Regions from separate parts of the Mesorhizobium sp. M0768 genome, predicted to be linked through region 3. Evidence: predicted binding sites of a transcription regulator. Region 3 holds the regulator's gene; each other region holds the start of a gene.
The links. Region 3 encodes PhoB, which activates phosphate uptake and scavenging genes when phosphate is short. Its sites were predicted from a motif close to TGTCATNNANCTGTCAT; they were not measured.

Region 1 (5,556 bases), on a different contig from region 3:
ATGTACCACTCCTTGGGTCACATGGCAATGTGTGATTTAGCCAAATTAACTGATTTCAGCCACGGCCCCCATTTAGGATTGGAGCCCCAAAACCTTCCACGCCAAAATTGATGTTAGATGGCGATCTTGATCACGGCGAGCCAGCTGTAGCCGCGATAAAGTGTTCTGAATCGAAGGCTTGCACCAACTCTCGCAGATTCCGATTCCAGGACGTCGCGCAGGACTTCACGCGGCTCGACATGGAATTTTTTCAGCCAGCCGCGCAGCAGCTTGCGGAACCAGCTGGGCAAGGCTTCCTGCTGGCCAAAATCGACGACATGCAGCGAGCCGCCCGGTGACAGAGCAGCAAGAGCCGCGGATACCGTCTTTTCCCAGCCGGGGATCATCGACAGCGAATATGAGACAAAGACGCGGTCGAAACTTTCGACGCCGAACAGCGCTTTCGCGTCGAAATTCGTGGCATCGCCGCGCGCCAGCGTGACGCGGCCGGAGAGGCCTTCGCGCGCGAGGGCGGCAGTCGCCGTCTCCAGCATCTCGGCCGAAATATCGAGGCCGAAGAGGCGCGCGCCGGGATAGCGGCGGGCGGCGAGGATGATGTTGCGGCCGGTGCCGCAGCCGAGCTCGAGCACGGTGCCGCCGGCCGGCACATCCAGTCCGGCGATAAGCCGGTCGCGGCCGAGCAGATAGTATTTGCGGGTCAGGTCGTAGATATGACGCTGCCAGCGGTAGACGCCGTCCATCAGCTCGGCATGGCTGGCCGGCAAGTCGGTCGTGCTCATCAGGACCGCTTCACATAGAGATGGAAGCCGCCATAGATGGCCGAGCGGTCGCGCTCCGAAAACTCGCGCGAAGCGTCGTTCTCGTAGCGCCACTGGTCGAGCAGCGAATTCGAGACGCGGCCGGGCAGCAGGCTGGGTTCCGCTGCGGTGCGGAAGATGACGCGGGCGCCGGTTGAGGCGGTTCGGGTGATCTCGGCCCACAACCCGTTGAGCTGGTGGTCGGTCATCCAGTCCTGTGCATCGAGCAGCACGAAGCGATCCACCGAGCCGGCATCCTTGCCGGCAAGGAACTCGATCAGATTGGCGTGGTGGATGGCAACGCGATCGACATTGTTGCGGATCGTCTTGTAGTTGCACTTTTCGAGATAGGCGGGCAGGGCGGCCTCGCCCGGATCAGGGTAGCGGCGGGCGAAAGCCTGCCAGGCGAAATAATTGGTCTTCAGCGGAAAATCGCAGGCGAGCTTTTCCAGTCGTGCCTTCAGCACGCTGGCCATGGTGCCGTCACCCGAGGTGATCAGCGAATCGTACTGGGCCGGCGGAATGCCGAGGCCGAACAGCGAGGCTTTTCGCGAGGTCGCCCATTTCAGCAGCGGTTTTTCGAAGACCGGCGCCAGCTCTTCGTCAAAGAAGCGGCGCTGATCGGCGATGCTCTTGACGTCCATGATGCCGGCCGGGTCGACGCCGAAGAATTTTGCGGTGCGGTGGCCTATGGCGATGAACAGGCCAAGCAGGCCGGTCTGGTAGAAATTGCGGTCGAAGACGGCGATGCGGCGACGGCCGCGCCAGTTGCGGCGCTCCCAATAATGGCGACTGACCGGGTCGAGATGCGGTGCGATGAAGCGATCGTAGGCCTGTGAATTGTGCCCGGTCTCAGCCGCGCCGAAGAAACGGAACAGGTCGCCCTGCGACGGCAGGTGACGGACGGCTTCGAGCTTCATGCGGTTCAGCGCGATATGGGCAGCGTTGAGATCGACGGCATCGATCCTTTCCGGCGAGCGGGTGAGATAGGCAAGGATGTTACAGCCGCCGGAGGCAATGGTGACGATGCGGTGGCCCGTCCCGAGCTGCATCGCGTCCATGTCGATTTCGGGGTCTTCCCAGATCTGCGGATAGACGAGGCCGGAGAACAGGAAGGCGAACAGGCGCTCGGAGATGCCGGCTTTCGACAGCGGGCGGTTCTGGTAGACGGCCTTGCCGACTTCCTTGCCGCGGCGAAAAACCAGGTCCCCAGAAATGTCCGTCATGGCAAGGCGATTCCCCGTTTGCTTTGGCGCAAGCCGGTAGCGCAGGGTGATGACAGGCCAGTGACAGCCTGTTGACGCCGGCTCAAGCATTGCTGTGGCGCGCAAAATTAGGTGGTGCCTTGGCACAACCTTACTTGGCAGCGAATTTGGCTGGAAAATCGAGGGCCAGTCGAATCGTAGTTCATGAATCTACGATCAATCCGTAGAGGCAGGCGAGCATCCCCAAATGTCGGTTCCGGTGTCGCAGTTTTCATGAGTTTGTCAGCGGTTGAAACCAAGATAGCCAAATGTATTTGTACAGAAAGTGAGCATCAACCAAAGAGGGCTTGTGCAGAATATGCACCACAGCACGATCACCGTTCGAAACACTTGATCATGAGGGAATGTGAACGGATCGATCTTGGGATGACCTAAGAGTTTTGATAAGGGCGGCACATAATTACCTGTAGCGGCAGCATGCATCGTCTTAGAAAAATGTTTCCATCTTAGAAAAACGAAGCAAGCCCAAAATGCAGGAAAAAGCGTCAGTGCGAATATCATCTTTAGCGGTATGGGTTGCCCGCCGTGAATGATCCACCCAGTGCAACTACTTCGCGCTGGGTCGACCAGCGAAAAGATGAAGGCCTCCACAACAACTCCCAAAAAACAGACTATAGCTCCCCACTTAGCAACCCTTCGACAGAAATCTGGATCATAGTTCGGGAGGCGCGTATACTCATCCATATGGGTGCTAAGTCCTCATCGGTCCTGGAAGTCTTTGGTATAGAATGGCGAAGCTGCTCTTCGCCCTTGAGGGTTTGATCCGCCCGCCGACATCGAAATTGCGCCCGCAACCCTTTTTGGCCCACGGTCGGTTTGGTCCCGCCGGATCGCTCTCAGCCCCCTGCTTTCCATAGGCCCCCTGCTTTCCATAGCTTGCGCAATCGTGCCCGCCGTTTTCCCACCTTGCCCTGCCTAGGCGGCCGATATCATCTTATCTTGCGCGTTACACTTGCGCGTTACGACTTGCCAAATCCACCTGGGGTCGGCGTCGTCACGATGACCGCCTCGCCAGCGTCGAGGATGGTCTGATCGCAGGCTTTCAGCGTCTCGATCGCGCCGGTCTTGCGGCGGACCTTGGTCGAACCGGCCTCGCCATCGCCGCCTCCGTCCAGTCCCCGCGGCGGGCGGTTGCGATGCGAGGACAGGATGGCGCATTCCATTTTTTCGAGGAAGCGGATGGTGCGCCTGGTGCCGTCGCCGGCATTCCATTTGCCTTCGCCGCCGGAGCCTTCGCGGATATGAAAATCCTCGAGCAATACCGGGAAACGCAGTTCCAGCACTTCCGGATCGGTCAGGCGCGAATTGGTCATATGGGTGTGGACGCCGGAGGTGCCGGCAAAACCGCGGCCGTCGTTCATCCGGCCGGCCGGCGAGCCCGAGCAGATCGTCTCGTAATACTGATACTGCTTGTTGCCGAAGGTGAGATTGTTCATCGTGCCTTGCGCATTGGCCATCGCGCCCATGGCGCCGAACAGCGCGTTGGTGACGTGTTGCGAGGTCTCGACATTACCGGCGACGACCGCCGCGGGATAGGCGGGTTTCAGCATCGAGCCGTCGGGAATGATGATGTTGATCGGCCGCAGACATCCGGCATTCATCGGGATGTTGTCTTCGACCATGACGCGAAAGGCATAAAGCACCGCGGCACGGGCGACTGGCTCTGGCGCATTGAAATTGTTCTTCATCACCGGCGACGTTCCGGTGAAGTCGACGGTGGCTTCGCGCTTCCGCCGGTCGACCGATATCTTCACCTTGATCATTTGGCCGGTGTCGGTCGGATATTCGTATTCCGAACTGTCGGGCAGCCGCTCCAGAACGCGGCGCACGCTTTCGGCGGCATTGTCCTGGACATGGCCCATATAGGCTTCGACCACATCGAGGCCGAAATGCGCGACCATCTTGCGCAGCTCGGCGACGCCCTTTTCGTTCGCGGCGATCTGCGCCTTGAGGTCGGCGATGTTCTGGTGCGGATTGCGCGCCGGGTAGGGGTGGTCGGTGAGCAGCGTCTCCAGGTCCTTCTCGCGGAACCGGCCGCGATCGACGATGCGGAAATTGTCGAACAGCACGCCTTCCTCGTCGACGGTTGTGGCAAGCGGCGTCATCGAGCCGGGCGCGGTGCCGCCGATGTCGGCATGATGGCCACGCGAGGCGACGTAGAAGAGGATCTTCGGCGATTGGCCGATCTCCCCCCTTGTGGGGGAGATGCCCGGCAGGGCAGAGGGGGGCGTGACAGAATGAGAGGTCGGCGGGACAGCGCCCCCCTCTGTCGGCTTCGCCGACATCTCCCCCACAGGGGGGGAGATTGGGCGCTCTTCCTCAAAGACAGGCGTCACCACGGTGATATCAGGCAGATGCGTGCCGCCATTGTAAGGTGCGTTCAGCGCAAAGACGTCGCCGGGGTGAACGTCGCCGGAATTGAGCCGGATGATGGTCTCCACCGAGCGGTCCATCGAGCCGAGATGCACCGGCATATGCGGTGCATTGGCGACCAGCGCGCCATCCCGGTCGAAAACCGCGCAGGAGAAATCGAGCCGCTCCTTGATGTTGACGGAATAGGCAGCGTTTTGCAGCGTTACGCCCATCTGTTCGGCGATCGACATGAACAGGTTATTGAAGACCTCCAGCATCACCGGATCGGCTTCGGTGCCGAGTGCGGCGTGCCGGTGCTTCTTCTCGACGCGCCGCATCAATACGTGGTCCTTGGCGGTGATCTCGGCCTGCCAGCCCGGCTCGACGACAATGGTCTGGTTCGGCTCGATGATCAAAGCGGGGCCGGCGATCTTGTTACCAGGCTTCAGCGTTTCGCGAGGGAAGATGCCGGCGTCGCGCCAGACGCCGTCGACAAAGATTTTCCGGTTCCCGGAAGGACTTGCGGCCATGTCTTCAACAACTGAATCGCTTTCGTCGCGGCCGGTGCCGCCGGTATCGGTACCCTCGACGCCGACCGATTCGACGATCATCGGCTTGTCGTCGTAGACGAAACCGAACTGCGCCTTGTGCGCCAGTTCGAAGTCCGCCTTGGCCTGCGCAATCGAGCCGTGCCCGAAGTTCACAGGCAGCGCGGTATCGGTGCCGTCGTAGCGGATCTGCAGCACCGGTCTCGAGGCGACCGCGTCTTCGCTGATGCCTTGCGCGGCGAGTTCGTCGATGACGGCTTTGCGCAGCGTTGCGATGAGTTCATCGATCGCTGGCCCGGAATTGTCCGCCAGCGGCTTCAGCAGCGCCTGCTGGCGTGACGCAAATACAGAGGACAGGCCGATGCCGTATGCCGATAGCAGGCCGGAGAACGGATGGATCAGCACCGCCTCCATGCCGAGCGCATCGGCGACCAGGCAAGCGTGCTGGCCGCCGGCGCCGCCGAAGCAGTTCAGGAGGTATTCGGTGACATCGTAGCCGCGCTGCACCGAAATCTTCTTGATGGCGTTGGCCATGTTTTCGACGGCGACGGTGATGAACCCTTCGGCGACGGTTTCCGGCGAGCGGCCGTCGCC
Region 2 (5,556 bases), on a different contig from region 3:
GATCTGTTCGCCGAGCGTCAGATAGATCGTGCGCTGAAATTCGACGAGCGTCTGGAACATCGGACGAGACTAGCAGAAAATCGGCGAGCGTCAGTGCATGTGGCCGTGGTCATGCGTGTGCTCGTGAGGATGGCCGTTCTCTCCACGTTCCGTTGAAAACCGCACATTCGCCTCAGCCAGGGCGGGCATATGCTGGGATAGTTCGTCCTTCAGCGCTGCGGCGATCTTGTTGGCCGCCGACAGCGGCAGGGTTTCGTCCGCGGCAATTGCGATGTCGGCGTGCAATCTATGACCGATCCAGCGCGCCTTGGCATCGACAATGCGCGCGCCCGGAACATGCTCGGCGGCATGTCGGATTTCGTCTATCACACCGGGTTCGATTCCATCCAGCATGCGGGTCAGCACCGAGCGGGCCGATTGCCAGACGATACCGAAGATCGCAATCGTGATCAGCAGGCCGACGATCGGATCGGCCAAGGAAAAGCCAAACCAGACGCCGATGGCTCCGATGACCACGGCAAGGCTGGTAAGTCCATCTGTGCGGGCGTGGTAGCCGTCGGCAATCAGTGCCGCGCTGTTGATTTCGCGGCCGACGCGGATACGGAACACGGCAACCGCCTCGTTGCCGAGGAAGCCGACAATGCCCGCCGCAGTCAGCCAGCCCAGGTGTGTCACCGCTTGTGGATTGATCAGCCTGTCGATGGCTTGGTAGGCAGCGACTACAGCGCTGAACAGGATGATGAGCACGATGATGATGCCGGCCAGATCCTCGACCCGGCCCAAGCCATACGTGAAGATCCGCGACGGCTTGCGCCGCGCCAGAACGAACGCAATCCAGAGCGGGATCGCCGTGGTCGCGTCGCCGATGTTATGGATCGTGTCGGCCAGCAATGCCACGCTCCCCGACAACGCAACCACGACCATCTGCAATGCCGCGGTGATGGCCAGGATCACGAACGACCATTTGATTGCCCAGATGCCCCGGTCGGTGGTGGCAATTGTCGCGTCGATGACGCCATGGCTGTGACCGTGCGGACCGTGATCGCCGTGATGATGTGCGGCGTGCGAGCCGAACCCGAGCCAGTCCAGAATGCGGGCTACGATGGCATTCATAGATATTTCGCCAGCTGCTTGAGTTCCGCCAGCGAGTTGCCGCCGGTTTCGACGCTGTCGGTCAGGCAATGCTCGATGTGATCGTTGATCAGCTCGCGCTTGGCGCTGCTGATGGCCCTTTCGACGGCATGAAGCTGCTGCGCCAAGTCAACGCAAGGGCGATGCGCCTCGATCATCGCCAGCACCGCCGCAAGGTGGCCTTGCGCGCGCTTCAGGCGCTTTATGATGGAAGGATGCGAGGCGTGGAGGTGATCTGACATGCCTCAGCGTATCCTCCCGGGGAGGATACGCGTCAAGCTCTAAGTCAGCTGTGCAACTTTCGGAGGGGCTTCACCTTGAGCATTGCTTGTTCTATGCCTTTCCCATGAAGAAGCTTGCCCGTTTTCTTGGCCTGCTGGTCGTTGCAGCAGTCCTTGCGGTGGCATTGGGCACACTGCTGCCGCGCCCGCTCTGGCCGGCGGCAGTTGCCGATCCGATCGGCTCAAGCCACCGCATCCTGGTGCTGAAAAATCCGATCCACACCGACATCGCCATCCCGGTCGACGACGATGTGCGCCGGCGCTTCCATTTCCTGGTCGATGCCGGCATTCCAGCAGACGTGGCGGAGGTCCGCTACATCGTCTTCGGCTGGGGCGGCCGCGCCTTCTATCTCGAGACGCCGACCTGGTCGGAACTGAAGGCAGTGCCGGTGATGAAGGCGCTGACCGTCGATGCCTCGGTGATGCATGTCGACATTTCAGGCGAAATCGCCGAGCCGCATCCCGACGTCGCCGGCTTCGACATCGGCGAGGAGCGGTTTACGGCGCTGCTCGATTACATTGCGGGAAGCTTCCGGCAGGGACCGAGCGGGGCCATGCCGATCGAGAATGCGGCGTATTCCCGTTTCGATCGTTTCTTCGAAGGCAATGGCCGTTTCAACGCGCTGGTCGGCTGCAACACCTGGGCGGCGGCGGCACTGCGCACCGCCGGGCTGCGCACCGGCTGGTGGAACCCGCTGCCGGCATCGCTCGGCCTGTCGATGCGGCTTTACAATTGACCGGGCGACTTAGGACCGCCGAACGTCCTACGCCCGCCAGCCGTAGAGCCAGTCGAGATCGGCGGCGAGTTTTTCGGGCGAGCGCATCGCCAGGAACAGGTTGCGGGCCATCGCCACCGGCCCGGCCGCATGCCAGGCGAGGCGATTGACGGCGCCGCGGCGGGCGACCTGGGCGACGCGCGGCCGCCGCGCCTGTTCCCAGGCGACAAGCGCGCTGCTGAGATCGGCGGGCGAGGTGGCAACGAAACCGGCAAGGGTTACCGCGTCTTCGATCGCCATCGCCGCGCCCTGTGCGGCAAACGGCGTCATCGCGTGCGCCGCGTCGCCGGTCAGCGCGATGCCTTCCGGCGTCGTCCACCGCCGCTGCTCGACTATGTGGATCGGCCATGCCGTCCACGGCGCGGCCTCGTTCGCCAGGCGGACCAGCGCCGGCGCGGCGCTACGCATGGCGCTGGCGAGGATGGCGGGGTCGGCATGCCCTGACCAGCCCTCGGCGATGCGCTTGCCCTTGGTGAAGGCCGCGAGGTTGAAGACAGTGCCACGGCTGACCGGATAGGCGACCATATGGAAGCCTGGATGGAGGAATGCGGTAACGCAATCGGGCGCACCGATCGCCCTGAAGGCTTGTCCGGCAAGGCTGTCCGCGGCCACCGTGGCGCGCCAGGCAAGCTCGCCCGAGAATCGGCTTCTGCCGAATTCGGCCGCCTTGCGGGCAAGTTTTTCTCGCACCGACGACCAGACGCCATCGGCTCCGACCAGCAACGATGCTTCGGTTTCGATGGTCGTGCCGGCAATCTCGATTGTTGCGGTGATGCCATTCGGTCCGGTTGCGACGCCGCCGACGCGGGCACCGGTGACAAGCTCGACCTCGGGCCGCTCGGCTATCCGCTGCATCAGCGCTGACTGCAGATCCGCGCGGTGGGCAACGAGATAGGGCGCTCCCCAGCGCGTTTCGGCCGCCTGGCCAAGCGGTACGCGCGCCAGCTTGCGCAGCGTGGCGGCATCCTTGAGCACGACCGCCTCCGGGCGCACCGACGTCGGCAGCAGCCGATCGAGTACGCCGAGCTGCCGTAGGATGCGCGTCGCGTTGGGCGAAAGCTGGATACCGGCGCCGGCAGCCTCGAGGTGCTGCGCCTGTTCGAACAGTTTTACCCGATAGCCGCGCTCGGCGAAGGCCAGTGCCGCGGTCAGCCCGGCGACGCCCGCCCCGGCGATTACCACCTGCCGGGACTGCGTTTCCTGCATCAGGCTTGTCGCGGAAGAATCAGGCGGCCTGGTCGATATAGAGGCAGCCCGGCGGGTGCGTTTCCAATGCCTTCAGTTTCGGCGAATAGCGATAGAGCGTCGAGCAATAGGGGCAGACCTTTTCATTGTCGTCGCCCATGTCGAGAAATACATGCGGATGGTCGAAAGGCGGATTGGCGCCGGTGCACATGAATTCCTTGACGCCGATGTCGATTGCCGGGTAGCCCGCATCGTTCTGGAAATGGGGAATGGAACCGCCTGCCATCGTCGTCTCCTGATCTCGTCGATTGCATCTGGATCATAACCCGTCTCTTTGCAAGATCGATGAAATGAAACTGTCGCAAAAGCCTGTCAGAGGATAAGTTAAGCCGGTTACGGCTGTGCTCGTCGAACGGTGTGGGAAGAGCGGAAACCATGAACGAACTGAAGCCGGTGCAGAACGAATTCATCACCGTCGAGGCGGCGAGCCGCGAAGGCGGCAATCCCGACCGCTTCGTCAACCGCGAGTTTTCCTGGCTGCAATTCAACCGGCGCGTGCTCGAAGAGTCGCTGAACGCCAACCATCCGCTGCTCGAGCGTGTTCGCTTCCTGTCGATATCGGCCGCCAACCTCGACGAGTTCTTCATGGTCCGCGTCGCCGGTCTTGCCGGCCAGGTGCGCGAAGGCATCGTGCTGAAGAGCCCGGATGGGCGCACTCCCGAGCAGCAGCTCGAACAATTGCTGCGCGAGGTCGAGCGCCTGCAGGAGGACCAGCAGAACAGCCTTTCGGCGCTGATGCTGCTGCTCGACAAACAAGGCATCGAAAGCATCACCCGCGATGCGCTGACCAAGGACGAGAAGACCTGGCTCGAGGACCATTTCCAGGAGCAGGTATTTCCGGTCCTGACGCCGCTGTCGATCGACCCGGCGCATCCGTTTCCGTTCATTCCCAATCTCGGTTTCTCGATGGCGCTGCAATTGCGCCATCGCAAGAACGGCGAGGAAATGAGCGCGCTTCTGCGCCTGCCGGTGGCGCTGAGGCGCTTCATCCGTTTGCCGGATCGCAAGCATCATGTCCGCTTCATTCCACTCGAAGAGGCGGTCAGTCTCTATATCGGCAAGCTGTTCCCCGGCTATGAGGTCAAGGGCTCCGGCACATTCCGCATCATCCGCGACAGCGATATCGAGGTCGAGGAAGAATCAGAGGATCTGGTGCGGCTGTTCGAGACGGCGCTGAAGCGGCGACGCCGCGGCTCGGTCATCCGGATCGAGTTCGACCGGCTGATGCCGCCCGAATTGCGTGACTTCGTCGCCGGCGAGCTTGGCGTTTCGGCAAGCCGGATCAGCGTGCTCACCGGTCCGCTGGCGCTCAGCCAGATCTCGGAGATCGTCGCCGTCGCCCGCGACGATCTGAAGTTCACGCCCTACAATCCGCGCTTCCCCGAGCGCATCCGCGAGCATGGCGGCGATTGTTTTGCCGCGATCCGCGAGAAGGACATCATCGTCCACCACCCCTACGAATCCTTCGACGTCGTGGTGCAGTTCCTGCGCCAGGCAATGGCCGATCCGGAAGTGGTGGCGATCAAGCAGACGCTCTATCGCACCTCCAACGACAGCCCGATCGTACGCGCTTTGGTCGACGCCGCCGAGGCCGGCAAGTCGGTGACCGCGCTAGTCGAGCTCAAGGCGCGTTTCGACGAGGAAGCCAACATCCGCTGGGCGCGCGACCTCGAGCGCGCCGGCGTTCAGGTCGTCTTCGGCTTTCTCGAACTGAAGACCCACGCAAAGATGTCGCTGGTGGTGCGCCGCGAGGATGGCAGGCTGCGCAATTACGTGCATCTGGGCACCGGCAACTACCACCCGGTCACGGCACGCATCTACACCGACCTGTCCTTCTTCACCACCGATCCGACGATCGCGCGCGATGTCGCCCAGCTGTTCAACTTCATCACCGGCTATGCCGAGCCGGCCGAGCAGATGCGGCTGGCCATCTCGCCGTTTACGCTGCGCGACCGCATCCTCCAGCACATTTCGGATGAGATCAGCCACGCGCTGGAGGGCAGGCCGGCCCGCATCTGGATGAAGATGAACGCCTTGGTCGACCCGATCGTCATCGATGCGCTCTACGATGCCAGCCGCGCCGGCGTCGAGATCGATCTCGTCGTGCGCGGCATCTGCTGCCT
Region 3 (5,556 bases):
CGCTGCCTGAGCGCAGTGTCACGGCCTTCATCGGCCCTTCGGGCTGCGGGAAATCGACGCTGCTGCGTGTATTCAACCGCATCTATGAGCTCTACCCAAAACAGACGGCCGAGGGCCAGGTGCTGCTCGACGGCAAGAACATTCTCGACCGGTCGCAGGATCTCAACCTCCTCAGGACCAAGATCGGCATGGTGTTCCAGAAGCCGACGCCGTTCCCGATGTCGATCTACGAGAACATCGCCTTCGGCGTCAGGCTCTACGAGAACCTCGGCAAGTCCGAGATGGACGGCCGCGTCGAACAGGCGTTGAAGCGCGCCGCGCTGTGGAGCGAGGTCAAGGACAAGCTCAACGCCAGCGGCTTGAGCCTATCCGGCGGCCAGCAGCAGCGGCTCTGTATCGCCCGCACCGTGGCCGTGAAGCCGGAAGTCATTCTGCTCGACGAACCGGCTTCGGCCCTCGACCCGCTGTCGACTGCCAAGATCGAGGAACTGATCGACGAATTGCAAGCCGACTACACGATCGTCATCGTCACCCACAACATGCAGCAGGCGGCGCGCGTGTCGCGCCAGACGGCCTTCATGTATCTGGGTGAACTGGTCGAGTTCGACCGGACCGAGAAGATCTTCACGTCGCCCCGCGAGAAGCGCACGCAGGACTACATCACTGGCCGCTTCGGCTGAGCCGTTCCGATCATGCATATGAGGACAGGACCATGGGCGAACACACAGTCGCTTCTTTCGACGAGGATCTCGAGCAGATCAGCAAGCTGATCCGCGACATGGCCGACCTCGCCGGTTCGATGGTCGGCGGGGCGACCAAGGCGCTGTTGAATTCCGACAACGTGCTGGCGCAACGCGTCGTTTCCGACGACGCCATCATGGATGCGCGTCAACGCGAACTGGACGACCGCGCCATCACCCTGATCGCCAAACGCCAGCCGATGGCCCACGATCTTCGCCATGTGGTCGGAGCGATCCGCATGGCGGGCGACCTCGAACGCATCGGCGACCTTGCCAAGAATATCGCCAAGCGCGTGAGTGCGGTCGGCCTCAGCGCCACGCCGCGGGACCTGTCGCATTCCATCGACGCGATGGCGCAGCTGGTTCTCATCCAGGTGCAGGGTGTCATCGAGGAATATGCTGCAGGCGATGCGGCCGCGTTGGCCAAGCTTCGTGCCGCCGACGAGCGCATCGACGTTAAATACACGTCCGTGTTCCGCGAGCTGTTGACCTACATGATGGAAGATCCGCGCAACATCACCGCTTGCACGCACCTGCTGTTCTGCGCCAAGAATCTGGAGCGGATCGGCGACCATGTCACCAACATCGCCGAAAATGCGTATTATGTGCTGACCGGCGAGCAATTGCCGGTCAATCGTCCGAAGCAGGACGAAACGACAATGTCCGCACCGGTGACATGATGGGGGTGCCCAGCCGATGATCGCACCACGCATAATGGTGGTGGAGGACGAGGAGCCGTTGGGTGTGCTGCTCCGCTACAATCTCGAATCCGAAGGCTACCAGGTCGAGGTGGTGACACGCGGCGACGAAGCCGAGATCCGTTTGCAGGAGAATGTGCCCGACCTTTTGGTGCTCGACTGGATGATACCAGCGGTTTCCGGCATCGAGCTCTGTCGTCGGTTGCGGGTGCGCCCCGAAACCGAGCGGCTGCCGATCATCATGCTGACCGCGCGCGGCGAGGAGAGCGACCGGGTGCGCGGTCTTTCGACCGGCGCCGACGACTATCTGGTCAAGCCGTTTTCGACACCGGAATTCATGGCCAGGGTCAAGGCGCTGCTGCGGCGCGCCAAGCCGGAAGTGCTGTCCAGCGTGCTGAAGGTCGGCGACATCGTGCTCGATCGCGAATCGCACAGGGTCTATCGCAAGAAGAGCGAAATCAGGCTCGGGCCGACCGAATTCCGGCTGCTCGAGTTCATGATGCGGCATCCGGGCCGTGTCTTCTCGCGCAGCCAGTTACTCGATAATGTCTGGGGGGAGACAATCTACATCGACGAACGCACCGTCGACGTGCATGTCGGGCGGCTGCGCAAAGCCGTCAACAACGGCCGGATGCCGGATGTCATCCGCACCATCCGCGGCGCCGGCTATGCGATCAGGGAAGATTGACCCGCCTGGTCAGGCTACGTTCTTTCTGACGCTGGGCCTCATTTGCGCGCCCGGCGCGAAAATCTCCTGGTCGACGAAGCTTAACGCCCGCATCGCGCAGCCTTCGCGGATCAGAGGCAATTCGTTCGGCTCTGTATCGAAGGAGATCGAGCCTGAATGCTGGCCGCCGGCGGTCTGGGCGATTGCCTTCCGCAAGGCCGGCTCGATCAGATCGAAGGCGGCGGCACTGGCGCCGACCATCGCGACCGGTGCCGGATCGATCAGCGCGAACAGCGAGCCGAGACCGAAACCCAGCGCTTCGCCGGCCTTGCGGTAGGCCTCGCGTTCCGGCCCATCTTTCTCGCGCGCCCGGGCCGCCAGTGCGCGCATGTCGGCGTCGCTGACGTCGGCGACCGGTTCGCTGTCTTCGCTCATCTGCCTGGCGTTGCGCCAGATGGCGTAGTTGCCGGCATACGCCTCGATGCAGCCGCGCCGCCCGCAACGGCAGAGCGCGCCGCCCGGACGATGGATCATGTGGCCAAATTCGCCGCCCGAGGAATGCGTCCCGGTGAACAGTTCGCCCTTCAGCACCAGCCCCATGCCGATGCCATGCGAAAGCAGGATGGCGATGAAGTCATCGCGATAGCGATCCGGATTGCGCCAGCGCAAAGCCACCGCCATCATGTTGCAGTCGTTCTCCACCGTTGCCGGGATGCCGAATTCGTCCTCCAGCATGTCGGCAAAGGCGATGTCGGTCTGCGGCGTGATCGGCGACCACAGCATGGCGCGTGCAGGGGAGTCGGTAATGCCCTGAATCGCCAGGGCGATGCGGGCGACACTGCGGACGTCAAGATCTGGATCCTGCAGCCGGCGCCGGACGATGGCCATGCATTCACGGATCAGCTCGTCGCGCGGCATAGTCAGCGTGTCCAGCCGGCGCTGTTCCTCGGCGACCACCTGTCCCGTGTAGTCGATAATGGCGGCCGAAAGGAAATTCAGCGACAACACCACGGTCAGCACCGCCGCCGCTTCCGGGTTGAGGGCGAGGCCGACTTGCGGACGACCGCGTTTCAACGAAACGGGCTCACTTGGCTTGCTCTCGGCGAGGATGCCTTCCCGTATCAGGTCGGAAGAAATCGCCGATATGGTCGAATGACTGAGGCCGGTGGTAGCTGCGATCTCAGTACGCGATGGCTGGCCGGCCCGGCGCACCGCCGAGATCACCATCGCCCGGTTGCGCCGGCGCAAATCGTCATGGCGGATTCCGACCGACATTGTTTTGCTTTCCTCCCGGTTGCCGCGGCCGCTCATGAACCGGAAGCCGTCGGTAATGTCCGACAAATAGTGTCGGATGAGGCAAATAGTGTCAGATGCAGGTGGCGCTGTCATCGTTTATTCCGACGCTCGAAAAAACTCGCAGAGTCATCAAAATCCATCAGAATCGATGTTGACAGCAGCCGGAGATCGGACCAGTATTTTTTCGAGGCTCGAAAAAATTAGAGCTTCTAAGCTGGTCTTTGAGCCAATTGGTCACGCCGTACGCGGCGCAGGGAGGATATGATGAAGAAATTCACGACCGCCATTCTGGCGGGTGTCGCCATGACGCTGGCGCTGGCGTCGGTGGCGCAGGCTAAAGACAAGGTCATCGGCGTTTCCTGGTCGAACTTCCAGGAAGAGCGCTGGAAGACCGACGAGGCCGCAATGAAGGCGGCCATCGAGGCCGCAGGCGACAAGTATATTTCCGCCGACGCACAGTCCAACCCCGGCAAGCAGCTCACCGACGTCGAGAGCCTGATCTCGCAGGGCGCCAACGCACTGATCATCCTGGCGCAGGACGCCTCGGCCATCGGGCCGGCCGTGCAAAAGGCGCTGGACGAAGGTATTCCGGTTGTCGGCTACGACCGGCTGATCGAGAACAAGGACGTCTTTTACCTGACCTTCGACAACAAGGAAGTCGGCCGCATGCAGGCCCGGGAAGTCTTCAAGGTGAAGCCGGAAGGCAACTACGTCTTCATCAAGGGTTCGGGTTCCGATCCGAATGCCGATTTCCTGTTTGCCGGTTCGATGGAGGTGCTGAAGGCGGCAATAGACAGCGGCAAGATCAAGAATGTTGGCGAGGCCTATACCGACGGCTGGCTGCCGGCCAACGCTCAGAAGAACATGGAACAGTTCCTGACCGCCAACGACAACAAGGTCGATGCCGTGGTCGCGGCCAATGACGGCACTGCCGGCGGCGTCGTCGCCGCGCTGACAGCGCAAGGGCTGGCCGGATCGGTTCCGGTTTCGGGCCAGGACGGCGACCACGCCGCGCTGAACCGCATCGCGCTCGGCACACAGACCGTGTCGGTGTGGAAGGATGCGCGCGAGCTCGGCAAGAATGCCGCCGAGATCGCCTCGCAACTGGCCGACGGCAAGCAGATGACCGACATTGCCGGCGTGAAGGATTTCACCACGCCCGGCGGCAATGCCGTCAAGTCGCTGTTCCTGACCCCGGTCGCCATCACCAAGGACAACCTCAACGTCGTCATCGACGCCGGCTGGATCAAGAAAGAAGAGGTCTGCGCCGGCGTGACGGCTGGCACTGTTGCAGTCTGCAACTGAGCCGACGTTTCCGAGAAGTCCGAACGCCGCGGCCGCTCGCCGCGGCGTTTTTCAACAAGAGTTGTTTTTCCGCTTCCGGCGGATAACTTCTAGGCTGCTTCCGGCATCCGCGACAGACGGCAACCCGGCGGGAGAAACATCATGACCGACACGACGTCCAACACGCCGGTCGACAACACGGCAGACCGGGCACGGGAATCCGAGCTCGGCATCGTTGCCCGATTTCTCAAGGCAACCGAACTCGACACGCGCATGCTCGGCATGGTCGGCGCGCTGCTGGTCATCTGGGTCGGCCTGCATGTCGTTTCCAGCGTACGGCTCGGCGTCAATCCGTTCGACTTCGACAGCCGGACCTTCCTGACGCCACGCAATCTCTGGAACCTGTCGGTGCAGACTTCCGCCGTGGCCATAATGGCTGCCGGAATGGTGCTGGTTATCGTCATGCGCAATATCGACCTGTCGGTCGGTTCCGCCGAAGGCCTGATCGGCGTGGTCATGGGCTTTGCGCAGGTGCATTTCCTGGTGCGAATGATCGGTCTGCAATTAGGCAATCCCTGGATCTGGATCCTGGCACTGGCCATCGGCCTGGCGCTTGGCCTTCTGATCGGAGCGTTCCAGGGATACATCATCGCTTATCTCGAGGTGCCGGCCTTCATCGTGACGCTGGGCGGCCTTCTGGTCTGGCGGGGTGCCGCATGGTGGGTCGCCAGCGGTCAGACGATTGCGCCGCTTGATGCCACTTTCCAGCTGATGGGCGGTGGGCCGGCGGGTTCGATCGGCGCGCGATGGAGCTGGATCGTCGGAATTGTCGCGTGCCTGGCGGTTGTGTTCATGCTGCTCAACGGGCGGG

Region 1: a site for PhoB is predicted at 2,073-2,089, ahead of NKI08_RS11035 (BtaA family protein). Genes of this name have one in related genera too.
Region 2: a site for PhoB is predicted at 3,720-3,736, ahead of NKI08_RS17780 (RNA degradosome polyphosphate kinase). Genes of this name have one in related genera too.

The regions. Positions count from the first base shown of each region.
Region 1 covers NZ_JAMYPD010000006.1:184,744-190,299, reverse strand. Annotated here, with positions in the region: gene NKI08_RS11040 (class I SAM-dependent methyltransferase) at 114-779, opposite strand; gene NKI08_RS11035 (BtaA family protein) at 779-2,023, opposite strand; gene NKI08_RS11030 (hydantoinase B/oxoprolinase family protein) at 3,022-5,556, opposite strand, start outside.
Region 2 covers NZ_JAMYPD010000012.1:149,319-154,874, forward strand. Annotated here, with positions in the region: gene NKI08_RS17750 (HoxN/HupN/NixA family nickel/cobalt transporter) at 1-60, opposite strand, end outside; gene NKI08_RS17755 (cation diffusion facilitator family transporter) at 91-1,113, opposite strand; gene NKI08_RS17760 (metal-sensing transcriptional repressor) at 1,110-1,373, opposite strand; gene NKI08_RS17765 (TIGR02117 family protein) at 1,478-2,149, shown strand; gene NKI08_RS17770 (FAD-dependent monooxygenase) at 2,177-3,394, opposite strand; gene NKI08_RS17775 (zinc-finger domain-containing protein) at 3,414-3,659, opposite strand; gene NKI08_RS17780 (RNA degradosome polyphosphate kinase) at 3,809-5,556, shown strand, end outside.
Region 3 covers NZ_JAMYPD010000004.1:229,219-234,774, reverse strand. Annotated here, with positions in the region: gene pstB (phosphate ABC transporter ATP-binding protein PstB) at 1-680, shown strand, start outside; gene phoU (phosphate signaling complex protein PhoU) at 713-1,420, shown strand; gene phoB (phosphate regulon transcriptional regulator PhoB) at 1,437-2,126, shown strand; gene NKI08_RS07745 (ROK family protein) at 2,136-3,380, opposite strand; gene xylF (D-xylose ABC transporter substrate-binding protein) at 3,666-4,706, shown strand; gene NKI08_RS07735 (sugar ABC transporter permease) at 4,848-5,556, shown strand, end outside.